2 regions of the Martinezella sp. CNPSo 3732 genome follow, and region 2 is predicted to be linked to the other one. Evidence: predicted binding sites of a transcription regulator. Region 2 holds the regulator's gene; the other holds the start of a gene.

The links. Region 2 encodes LexA, which represses DNA repair genes until DNA is damaged. Its sites were predicted from a motif close to TGTTCNNNNTGTGTTCNG; they were not measured.
Region 1: the regulator LexA is predicted to act here: its motif matches at 1,948-1,965, upstream of AC13RM_RS11250 (helicase-related protein).

The regions. Positions count from the first base shown of each region.
Region 1 covers NZ_JBXSOO010000004.1:107,408-113,413, reverse strand. The annotation lists gene phbB (acetoacetyl-CoA reductase) at 1-41, shown strand, start outside; gene AC13RM_RS11265 (hypothetical protein) at 178-351, opposite strand; gene AC13RM_RS11260 (YMGG-like glycine zipper-containing protein) at 497-751, opposite strand; gene AC13RM_RS11255 (DUF3309 family protein) at 797-952, opposite strand; gene AC13RM_RS11250 (helicase-related protein) at 2,207-5,338, shown strand; gene AC13RM_RS11245 (RNA-binding S4 domain-containing protein) at 5,342-5,746, shown strand; gene fdxA (ferredoxin FdxA) at 5,954-6,006, shown strand, end outside.
Region 2 covers NZ_JBXSOO010000006.1:33,552-39,557, reverse strand. The annotation lists gene kdsA (3-deoxy-8-phosphooctulonate synthase) at 1-586, opposite strand, end outside; gene AC13RM_RS13740 (VOC family protein) at 583-1,470, opposite strand; gene lexA (transcriptional repressor LexA) at 1,890-2,612, shown strand; gene AC13RM_RS13730 (ComEC/Rec2 family competence protein) at 2,593-5,061, opposite strand; gene gltA (citrate synthase) at 5,352-6,006, shown strand, end outside.

The sequences.
Region 1 (6,006 bases), on a different contig from region 2:
GATCGACGATCACAGCCAATGGCGGCCAGCTCTTCGTATAAGTGATTCCAGGAGAAGGTTTCCCGCGCGAAGCTGCGTAAGGCAATGAGATTGGAGCGGTTCAGAGCTTTCGCGGGAGGCTGAACCGCTTCAGGCCGTTTCAGGGGGTGGATGGGAGTTCCCGGCCTAAATCTGCAATCATCCCCGGCTTGAATTTGCCTGCTGTCGCTGCCGTGGCTTGAATTCCAGGACGACGGCTTCAAAGGCTCCCTGCTGCTTTTCCTTGCCGCGTGCTCTTGCTGCGCTTGCGAGGGCGTAGAAAGTCGTGCCGATGAGCACGAATGCTGCAATGCTTGCGACGATTGCGGCCATGATGCCGTTCCTTTCTCAAAACACTGCCACCTCGCCGTGACTGATGGCGCGAGAAAAAGATCTCATTGAGGGAACTGCCGCTTCCTGAATTTGTTCCAGGAGTGCATCCTGACCGGCCGCCGATGACAGCCGGTCAGGCAATGCCTTAGCGGCAGCGAGCCTCATAACGGTGACCGTAGCGGTCGCGATAGATGCAGTAGCCGCGACGCTCTTCCGAACGTCCGATGAGATTGCCGACTACGCCGCCAGCGACCGCGCCAACTGCGGCGCCGCCCCAGCTATGGGTGGCGACGCCACCGATCAGCGCGCCGGTACCGGCGCCGATCGCCGTACCTTTTTCCGTTGCCGTGCACGACGCCAATGCCCCGACGAGGGCGATCGCGACGATAATCTTCTTCATGGTGTTAGCTCCCTGATGTTGCGAGGTTTGAACAATGTCTGCGGATCAGATGCGCCCCATCAATAACAGAATGAGGACGATGACGAGAACAAGCCCGAGACCGCCCGATGGGCCATACCCCCATGACCGGCTGTAACCCCAGCTGGGAAGTGCGCCGACCAGCAGCAGAATCAGTATGACAAGCAATACCGTACCAAGCATTATATGTATCCTCCATGTCCCCCGCTTGAATATCACGCCAATATCGCTGTTCGATGCGGCGTTATCCTTCCAGCGGTTCCAGCTCAAAACTGTTCCAGTGAATGAGCCGGATTCCTCAATTCTGTTCATAGAAACTTGCATGTCCGATAATTGTTCCGGCTAAGAAATAAAAATGCGGGTGCGCAGCAGCTGGCATGCTCTGCGAAACGTTAATGGGACCGCATCGTACGGCGGTTGCGGGCGCGGCAGCAAATCGTTTTTATGGTTAAAATATAATTAAATACAATGGGTTGCGGTGAACGAAACGAGAAAAGCCAAATGTCCGTGATTCGTCGGCGATTCGTTCTGCGTTTGAACCTTGGTAATGGTCCGAGCCTTTGCCGGCGTGCCGAAAACAAGAATGCTGCTGCAAATATCGTTCAGGCGGTGCGTTGGTGGGCGGATTCGTTAATTCGCAGCGAACGCCGGGATAGTATCGCCGTTCGAGCTGATCCCCATGTCGTGACACTGCTCCGGCAAAATACAACATGTAGCCGTGAACAAATGCGATACCTGCTCGTATCCGCGATTCCTCACCGATTCGTTCCGGCTTTGATTGATGTGTTAACGGATTCATCTTTTGCGTGCATTTGCCGATTCATTATAGCTGCGCTCGCTAAATGGTTAATCACAATCGCAGATTCGACCTGAATCCGGCTCTCAACCATCCGGAGTCCGGTATGTCCTGGCTGCGGAAGCGCTAGATATTGTGGAGAACAAAAACGGAATTGCTTGGAATCTGCGATTCGTCGCCGATTCGTTCCGGCTTTGGCCCAGATGTTAACGGTCCCGGCTGATTCCTGAGAAATTCCATTATTTACAGATCATTAACCATGATGTGACGCGAATTTTCGTTCGCTGAGGATTCTCCCCTTGACTCCTTTTCCTATGGAAAAGCAGCCTAAACAAGATTCAGCATTTGGTGGGAATCTTTTCGTTGAAATCCATATGTAGTCGTGAACAAATAAAGAACGCAATGGAGTCAGCGATTCGTCTCCGATTCGTTCTCAAGCTGTTCCGGAATTGCCGGGACTCGCATGGGGTGCAGCTGAAATGTAGCTTATGGTTGAAGCGATCAAATATGAAATCGATTGTTGCCGTATCTGTTTTTTCATTCGGGTCTTGCCTTTGTCACATATGGTCGTCATCTGTTCGTTTCCTCCAGGAGGAACATGCTGATCGGAAGACGGCTGTTTCTCGCCTATGCACGGACCTATGACTCAGACTTCGCAGCCCATGATCCTGAGCGGACGCGGCGTGACCGCGGTGCTCGGACCGACCAATACCGGCAAAACCCATTATGCCATCGAGCGCATGGTGGCACACGGCAGCGGCGTGATCGGCCTGCCGTTGCGGCTGCTTGCGCGCGAGGTCTATACGCGCGTCGTCGAAAAGGTCGGGGCGCACAATGTCGCGCTCGTGACCGGCGAGGAAAAGATATCGCCGCCCAATGCGCGCTATTCGGTCTGCACCGTGGAGGCCATGCCGCGCGAGACGCGCGCTTCCTTCGTCGCCATCGACGAGGTGCAGCTTGCCAGCGATCTGGAGCGCGGGCATATCTTCACCGACCGTATCCTGCACCTGCGCGGCCGCGATGAAACACTGCTGCTTGGCGCCGGCACTATGCGGCCGATCCTCGAGCAGCTTCTGCCTGGTATTACCGTTCTCGAGCGGCCGAGGCTTTCACATCTTTTCTACGCCGGACAGAAGAAGATCACGCGCCTGCCGCAACGTACAGCAATCGTCGCCTTTTCGGCCGACGAAGTTTATGCGATCGCGGAGCTTATCCGCCGCCAGCGCGGCGGCGCGGCGGTCGTTCTCGGGGCGCTCAGCCCGCGTACCCGCAATGCGCAGGTGGCGCTCTATCAGGCCGGCGATGTCGAATATCTGGTTGCGACGGATGCGATCGGCATGGGTCTCAACCTCGATGTGGATCATGTCGCCTTCGCTCAGGACCGCAAATTCGACGGCTATCAGTTCCGCAATCTCAATCCGGCCGAGCTCGGCCAGATCGCCGGTCGCGCCGGCCGTCATCTCAAGGACGGCACCTTCGGCGTAACGGGGCAGGTTGATCCTTTTGACGACGAACTCGTGCGCCGGATCGAGGGACACGAATTCGACATGGTCAAGGTGCTGCAATGGCGCAGCAAGAATCTGGATTTCGCTTCAATCGCGGCGTTGCGTGCAAGTTTGGAAGACGCGCCTCGCGTGCAGGGCTTGACGCGGGCGCTGCCTGCGGTAGACCAGCAGGCGTTGGAATATCTGTCACGCGATCTGGAGATAGTCGATCTTGCCAGCAACCCGGCTCGGGTTGAGAAATTATGGGAGGCGTGTGCGCTTCCCGACTATCGGCGCATCACGCCTGCCCAGCACGCCGATCTCATTGCCGCCCTCTTTTCCGATCTCGTGCGCTATGGCACGGTGAAAGAGGATTTCCTTGCCGAACAGGTGCACCGCGCCGATCGGACGGATGGCGAGATCGACACGCTTTCGGCGCGAATCGCGCAGATAAGGACTTGGACCTATGTGTCGAACCGGCCCGGCTGGCTTGCCGATCCGACACACTGGCAAGAAAAGACGCGGGAAATCGAAGATCGATTGTCCGACGCGTTACATGAGAGGTTGACGAAACGCTTTGTTGATCGCAGGACATCTGTGCTCATGAAGCGCCTGAGAGAGAATGCGATGCTGGAAGCTGAAATCAGTGTGAATGGAGATGTCTTCGTAGAGGGGCATCATGTGGGACAGTTGACCGGATTCCGGTTCACGCCTATCGCAGGGACCGAAGGGCCTGATGCCAAGGCTGTCCAGACCGCCTCGCAGAAGGCACTGGGGCTGGAGTTCGAGGCGCGTGCCGCACGTCTGCATGCGGCCGGCAACGGCGATCTCGCGATCAGTGCCGATGGCCTCGTGCGCTGGCTCGGCGATCCTGTCGCGCGCCTGTCAGGCAGCGATCATGTCATGCGCCCGCGCGTCATCCTGCTCGCCGACGAGCAGCTGACCGGCAATGCGCGCGATCATGTCGCCGCCCGCATCGAGCGTTTCGTGAACCACCATATCAGCACGATTCTGAAGCCGCTGGACGATCTCCAGCGTGCCGAAGATCTGCAGGGCCTTGCCAAGGGGCTGGCTTTCCAGCTGGTCGAAAATCTCGGCGTTCTGTTCCGCCGTGATGTCACTGAGGAAGTGAAGTCGCTGGATCAGGACGGGCGTGCCTCGATGCGCCGCTACGGCGTTCGCTTCGGTGCGTACCATATTTTCGTGCCCGCCCTGCTGAAGCCGGCTCCGGCCGAGCTCATCACGCTGCTCTGGGCGCTGAAGAATGATGGTCTCGACAAGCCGGGCTATGGCGACCTGATCCCGGTTCTCGCTGCCGGCCGCACTTCAGTCGTCACCGATCCGGGCTATGAGCGCACATTCTACAAGCTTGCGGGCTTCCGGTTCCTCGGCAAGCGCGCGGTGCGAATCGACATTCTAGAGCGCCTGGCGGACCTTATCCGTCCGCTGCTGCAGTGGAAGCCCGGCCAGGCTTCGCGCCCTGATGGCGCCTATGATGGTCGTCGCTTCACCACGACCACCGCGATGCTCTCCATTCTCGGCGCAACGCTCGAGGATATGGAAGAGATCCTCAAGGGCCTCGGCTACCGCGCCGATTCGGTAAAGGCGGAGGAGGCCACGGCCTTCCTCGCCCAGCAGGACGCGGCTGCAGCACCGGCCACGGCCGCTGGGGAAGCCGCGGCCGAAAAGGCTGATCATGACGATGGCGATGCTGCAACTGACGAGGCGGCTAAGGAAGCAGAAGCCGTTTCGCAGGAAACAGCCGCTCCCGCCGAGGCGCCGGCTGAGACCGAAGTGGCGGTGGCTGTCGAAGCCGTTGCCGTTGCGGAAGTCGCCGCCGAACCTGCGGAGCCGAAGCCGGTTCTGCTATGGCGCCTGGGCGGCCGAAACGACAACCAGCAGCGCCAGGGTGGCCGCGGTCATGGTGACCGTCGTGGCCAGCAGGGCGAGGGTCGCGGTCAGCACGGCAATCGCCGTGGCGGCGGCGAACAGCAGGCCAGCGGTGGCGAGAGCAATCGTGAGGGACGCGATCGTCGTGATGGCCGAGACAATCGGGGCGGCGACAACAAGGGTCCGCGCGGCAATCGCGAGGGCGGCCGTCCGCAGCATCAGGGCAACCGTGGCGAACGGGGTGATCGTCAGGATCGTGGCGATCGGAATGATCGCAACAACCGCGGCGCATCGCAGCCGCTTCGTTTCGAGGCCAAGCCGCCGCGCAAGGAAAAGCCGATCGATCCCGATTCTCCTTTCGCCAAGCTCGCTGCCCTGAAGGAGCAGATGAAGAAATAGGCCATGACGGACGAGAAACAGCCATTTTCCGGTTCGCGCCAGCGCATCGACAAATGGCTGTTCTTTGCCCGCATGGTGAAATCCCGATCGCTGGCGCAGCTCTATGTGCAAAACGGCAGTGTCAGGGTGAATGGCCAGCGGGTCGTACAGCCGAGCCATGGTGTCAAGGCCGGCGACCGCGTCGAGCTGTCGCTGGAGCGGCGCGATGTCATCCTGATCGTGCGCGCACCCGGCGATCGCAGAGGGCCATTCGAGGAAGCCAGGCTGCTTTACGAAGATCTGACGCCGCCGCCGGATGAGACAAAACGTCTCACCCCGTTTGAGCAGGCGTCGCGAGCGCCGGGCAGCGGCAGACCCACGAAACGGGAGCGGCGTGCAATCGACCGCCTCACCTCCGACGACGATTAGAAAACTCTGTCTGTCGCAGGCGGTTTTCAAGATTGTTTGTCCTTGAAATTGGCTGACAAAGTGGATACCTCACGATCAACCTGCCGGTAACCCGCCGGACGGCGCGTTTGTGCGTGACGCATTCGTTAGCTCGTTCGGCTCCGTGGACAAAGTGCGACGTTCCAGGTTGCGCATCCGCGGGAACTAGAGACATTCCTGGAGTGCTTCATGACATATGTCGTGACCGACAATTGCATCCGCTGCAAATATACCGACTGCGT
Region 2 (6,006 bases):
CCATCGCCGCCATGATCGGCAGCGAGCGCATATCCGAGACCAGCGTGTTGTAGCCAAAGGAGGCACCGCGCTCGCAGAGAAGAATATTCGGATTGCCGCTATCGTTCAGCTTGGCAAGCACGTTCTTCATGTCCCACGGCGCCAAGAACTGGCCTTTCTTGACGTTGACCACGCGGCCGGTCTTGGCAGCAGCAACCAAAAGATCAGTCTGGCGCGACAGGAAAGCAGGGATCTGCAGGATATCGACCGTCTTGGAAACGATGGCGCACTGCTCTTCCGTGTGGATGTCGGTCAGGACCGGGAAGCCATATTCCTTCTTCAGGTCTTCAAAGACTTCCAGCGCCTTTTCCAGGCCGATGCCACGTTTGCCCGACAATGATGTGCGGTTCGCCTTGTCGAAGGAGGACTTGTAGACGAGGCCGATGCCGAGCTTGCCGCAGAGTTCCTTCAGGACGCCGGCAACCATGAACGCATGGTCGCGGCTTTCCATCTGGCAGGGGCCGGCAATCAGCGACAGCTTTGCCGTATTGGAAAAGAGGACCTTGGACGCTCCTTCGCCGACGGTCACTTCGGAATTTGTGCTCATATTATCTCCTCAAAGGCGAACAATGCGCCCTGACCGGGCGCCAACCTCGCCAATAGACGATTGTTCTTACGCGTATAGGTGACGCCGTTAGCAGTGAAATGCGACGATGTCACGGAAAGATCGCGCGTTTTGAAAAGGATTGCCCTCGCCCTGAGCCCCTGATCATTCGTGCAAACAGGTAGATCATAGAATGCCTCCATTCCTTCCGGCGTCAAAATCTCCAGATCGGCGTTGGCGGCCTTGATCGTCAGGCCAAAGGAATGCTCCATAATGCGCGGGCCACCGACAAGCTCCTCGAAGAAGCCGCGATAGGCCCCCGGCTTCGGCGTGCAAAGCGCTACCCGCGCGATACCAGTCACGCCGTTCTCGTGACGCTCGAGCACGCCGCGGTCAGCCGGCAGCGGATTGACGCGCTGACAGCAGAAAGCGAGAAAATCCGGCGCACGCAGATCGGCGCCGAAGGCTAAACGAAAGCCGGCGGTGGTTTCCGTGCCGTCCGGCATCTTCATCGGACGGGAGAAATCCAGCATCCGCCCCGCCGAAATCGCAGCTGCCTTGAAACGCTTATCGTCCGCCACCGCATCATCCGTACCGAATACCACGGCTGAAAAGCCATCCTCCCCCACCCGGAAACGATAAGCCTGGTCGCGCGCTACGAAAACATTGCCATCCACGATGCTCTTCTCGTATTGCTCCGGAGATGCGACGCCCAGAGGTTCGAGATAGGTTTTATCGGCAAAGAAGACGCAGGCATTCTGCGTGCCAAAGGGATGGCGCGCATCCGGAGCTACCGTGAAACCGAGCTTGCCGAGGCGTTCGCGTGCCAGAGCGATGTTGACGGTCGGCAGCACGAGATGATCCAGCGGATGCGGAGACGAAATCATGGCTTCTCCTGTTTGCTTGCGGAAGCAGATTTGCGCCCATCGCCCGCGCAATTCAAGATGGAAGCATGGAACACCCGGAGCACACGACATGGATAGAAGGCAATCTCGCAAACGTGATTGCTGATTCTCTGCCATGGCCGGCTCATGCAGTCGCGCGGCACGTTCGTCCAAATGCTCGGCGCATGGGCTGAACGACAAAGTCGCGGAAGCGAGTAGAGCGGCATTTCCCTTATTTTTCTGTGGATTAACGCAGATACGGCGCCCCGATGTTCCGAGCCGATCCATTCGCAAATGGTAATTATTTAACTGACCTCACAAGGCTTTACCGAAATTTAAGCACTTGCGGAACACATATGGAACATATAGTGTCCGTTCTGGATTTGTTTCACAGCTTTTCTTGATTCTGGGGTTCCAAGACGATGTTGACGCGCAAGCAGCAGGAACTGCTTCTCTTCATTCACGAACGCATGAAGGAATCCGGTGTGCCGCCATCTTTCGACGAGATGAAGGATGCACTGGATTTGGCATCCAAATCCGGTATCCATCGTCTGATCACGGCGCTGGAGGAGCGCGGCTTTATCCGCCGGCTACCGAACCGGGCTAGGGCCCTTGAAGTCATCAAGCTCCCGGATGCCTATAATCCCAGCCTTCAGCCGCGTCGCGGCTTTTCACCGAGCGTCATCGAGGGTAGCCTCGGCAAGCCGCAGCCCGTTGCCCCGCCCGCTCCGTCGAAAGTGGCTAATGACGATCACAACGGCTCGGCGTCTGTGCCCGTGATGGGCCGCATCGCAGCCGGCGTTCCGATCTCGGCCATCCAGAACAATACGCACGACATTACCGTTCCCGCCGACATGCTCGGATCTGGCGAACATTATGCGCTTGAAGTTCGCGGGGATTCGATGATCGACGCCGGAATTTTCGACGGCGATACGGTCATTATCCGCAATTCGACGACGGCCAATCCCGGCGATATCGTCGTTGCACTCGTCGACGATGAAGAAGCGACACTGAAGCGCTTCCGCCGCAAGGGTGCCTCCATCGCGCTCGAAGCCGCAAACCCGGCCTATGAAACCCGCATCTTTGGGCCGGACCGGGTCAAAGTTCAGGGCAAGCTCGTGGGCCTTATTCGTCGCTATCACTGACCGGTGAATTGTCGACGACGGGTGACGCTGGCGCAATTGGCGCGTCGAATGTGCCAGTGCGCCAATTATAAATTCGATGCCTGGTCCATGGACGTTGCGGGTTCTCGAATGCGGCTGAGATAATGGGCTTGTCTGCGGTAAGTATCATTTCGATGGAGCCGGTTTTACGCAATGTCGCACCGGTTATGAGCATTGCTCCGGAACGGCAATGGTCCAGCCGCAGCCGGATTGGCGTCACGACAAAATTCCCCGTGTCGCAAGCCGGGGACAAGTAAGCTGCATTTTCGATGGTTACCAATATCGAGCCGTTTTCTAGCATGGCTACGCACCATGCTCCCTTCTGGCAGGCAAAGCTTCCCTGCATGGTGCGATCCAGGGCTTCCGCCATTGCGGTGCGGACCGCCTTCTGCTCTTCGTTACTTAGTCGTCTATGCCGATCCGTCTTGCTGATCTGCGGAAGCCGGTTGTCGGCCGCAAGCATGGTCGGCGGTTGATGTTCGGCCGCGACGAGCGCTTTCTGCCATTGCTCGAAGATGAAGGCCTGCGGTCTCTCGCGATTGGTGGCGAGGATATCGTCCTGGCGCAGGGCAACGAGAATGCCATCTTCCGAGATCATCAGATCCGGCTTCGGTACGCCGGAGCCGAACGCGGCCACGCCGACAGATGACAGCAGCAGCAACAGGCCCAGATGGCGAAGCCGGGTCCGCAGCATGCTCATGATCAGGAAGCCAGCGATGAAAGTGGGCATCAGCCAGCCGGGCTGGCGTCCGAAGGTAATATCGCCTCCCCACCCCGCCACCGTTTTCGCGATGACGATCACAAGCTCCAATCCCTCACCGGTGACTTTCCAGAACGGTCCATCGATTCCGAAAGGCATCAGCAGCATCGCCATCATACCGAAGGGCATGACGATGAAAGAGACGACGGGCATGGCCGCTAGGTTGGCAGCAAGTCCATATGTCGCCAACCGGTGAAAGTGCTCGATCGAGAAAATGGCCGTCGATGCACCGCCGATGAACGATGTCGACATCACGCCTCCAAAGAAGCGCGTGACGAACAGCAGCGGACTTAACAGACGGATGCGCGCCAGGATGTTTTCGCGATGCCGCCGTCGTTTCCAGAGCGAATAGCCTGATACCAGTGCCAGTGTCGCCGCATAGGACATCTGGAAACTCGGGCCGAGCACTTGCGACGGCGACAGTACAAGAATGACAATGGCTGAAAGTGCGACGTTGCGCAGGCTGAGCGACGGTCTGTCGAAAAGCACGGCTACCAGCATGATCGCCATCATGATGAAGGCACGCTCGGCGGATACGCCGAAGCCGGAGATGAGGTAGTAGGCCGTTACAGTAAGAAGCGCGCCGAGGGCTGCGAACTTCTTGGTCGGCCAAGCCTGCGCGACACCGGGAAACAAGCTGAACAGATAACGCAGACCGACATAGAAAATACCGGCCGACAGCGCCATGTTGAGGCCGGAAATTGCGATGATGTGGGTCAGGCCGGCAATTCTTAGGGCTTCGGTCGTATCCTTCGAGATTGCGCGTCTCTCATCGGTGACAAGCGCCGCTGCAAAGGCCCCGGTATCTCCGGGCAAGGTTTGCCTGATCCGGTCGCCTATGCTGTTGCGCAGGCTGGCGAGCCAGATATCGGCGGCGTCCAATAACGAGCCAGCAGCATTATCACCGGCCGGAGACAATAATTTCGGCGTTCCGTAGGCAAAGCCGTTCGCACCGATGCCGTTGAAATAAGAGCTGAAGGCAAAATCATTGAGGCCAAGCAAGGCCGGCCCGGCCGGCGGCGTCAATCGCGCCCTGCCCTGGATACGATCACCGAGATCGAACGACTCCGCCTGCTTACGCACGAAGATCGTAACCCGCTGCGGCGTGCGGCGAATAGAAGGCTTTTCCGTTGCCTCGACGCGGACGACGTAGCGCCAGCGTCCATTGTCATAGGATTCCCGTCGCTCGATCTGCCCGGTCACGGTGGTCGTCACGGCCGAATCGAGCATGACGGTGGAAACCCGCCAGCTTTCCCACTGCGCGAGCGCCATGCCTAGGCAAATGAGCATGCCGGCGAAAAGTGTGTGATGAAGCACTCTGCCCGCATCGCGCTTTATCGAAAAACCCAAAGCAAATAGAATGAGACCTGCGAGAACCGCCTGCGGGGGTGGGTCAGCTTGCGCCTCGAACCAGATAATCGCGCCCAAACCCATGTAGATCGGCGCGAAAAGAACAGCACGGCCATGAGCCGCCTCCTCCGCAATCAAGCCGAGGACAGCGGTTCCAAGACGCTTTGGAACACGCAGGAAACGCGACGTCAGCGGCGCGTGATCCTGTGTTCGTTCCCGTTGTCGCGCTTTGCCGTGAAGGGTAATCGTCGCGGAGAAGGCGCGAGGTTGCGGGGACGCGATAACGTCCCTACTCTCTTCCTGCTGGTCGGATGCCTCCAAATTAGGCACTCGCTGACTGCCCCCGCGCAAATTACAGCTTCTGCGCGATTTGTGCCGTCACCACACAGTGAATTCAACTGAAATCGGCGGGAACAAAGCTCAATTGGACCGGTTTCCCGGCCCAGCATAAGGAAAGACGCTTCTGCAGTGCCCAAAAGTTGATACTGCATTGCACAATTCAGCGTTAGGATAACTTGGCATTAGGCTCTGGATCATATAGCTAGTCGGTAGTCGCTTAACCTTTTGGCGCTTTTTATGGCGTCAATCCCGCCAAATCTTGGAGGATCAGCATGACGGAACAAAGCGCGAAACTAACTTGGGGTGAAAAGACGGTGGACCTGCCGGTCAAGACCGGAACCATCGGCCCGAGTGTCATTGATATTGGTGCCCTTTATAAGAACACCTCCACTTTCACTTACGATCCTGGTTTCACCTCTACCGCATCGTGCGAGTCGAGCATCACCTATATCGATGGCGACGAAGGCGTTCTGCTGCACCGCGGCTATCCGATCGATCAGCTGGCCGAACACGGCGATTTCCTGGAAGTCTGCTACCTCCTTCTTTACGGCGAACTGCCGACGGCAGCGCAGAAGAAGGACTTCGACTATCGCGTGACCCACCACACGATGGTGCATGAGCAGATGTCGCGCTTTTTCACCGGCTTCCGCCGTGACGCACATCCGATGGCCGTCATGTGCGGCTGTGTCGGCGCGCTCTCCGCCTTCTATCACGATTCGACCGACATCACCGATCCGCACCAGCGCATGGTCGCAAGCCTGCGCATGATCGCCAAGATGCCGACGCTGGCCGCCATGGCCTACAAGTACCATATCGGCCAGCCCTTCGTTTACCCGAAGAACGACCTCGACTATGCGTCGAACTTCCTGCGTATGTGCTTTGCCGTTCCGTGCGAAGACTATGTCGTCAACCCAGTGCTTGCGCGCG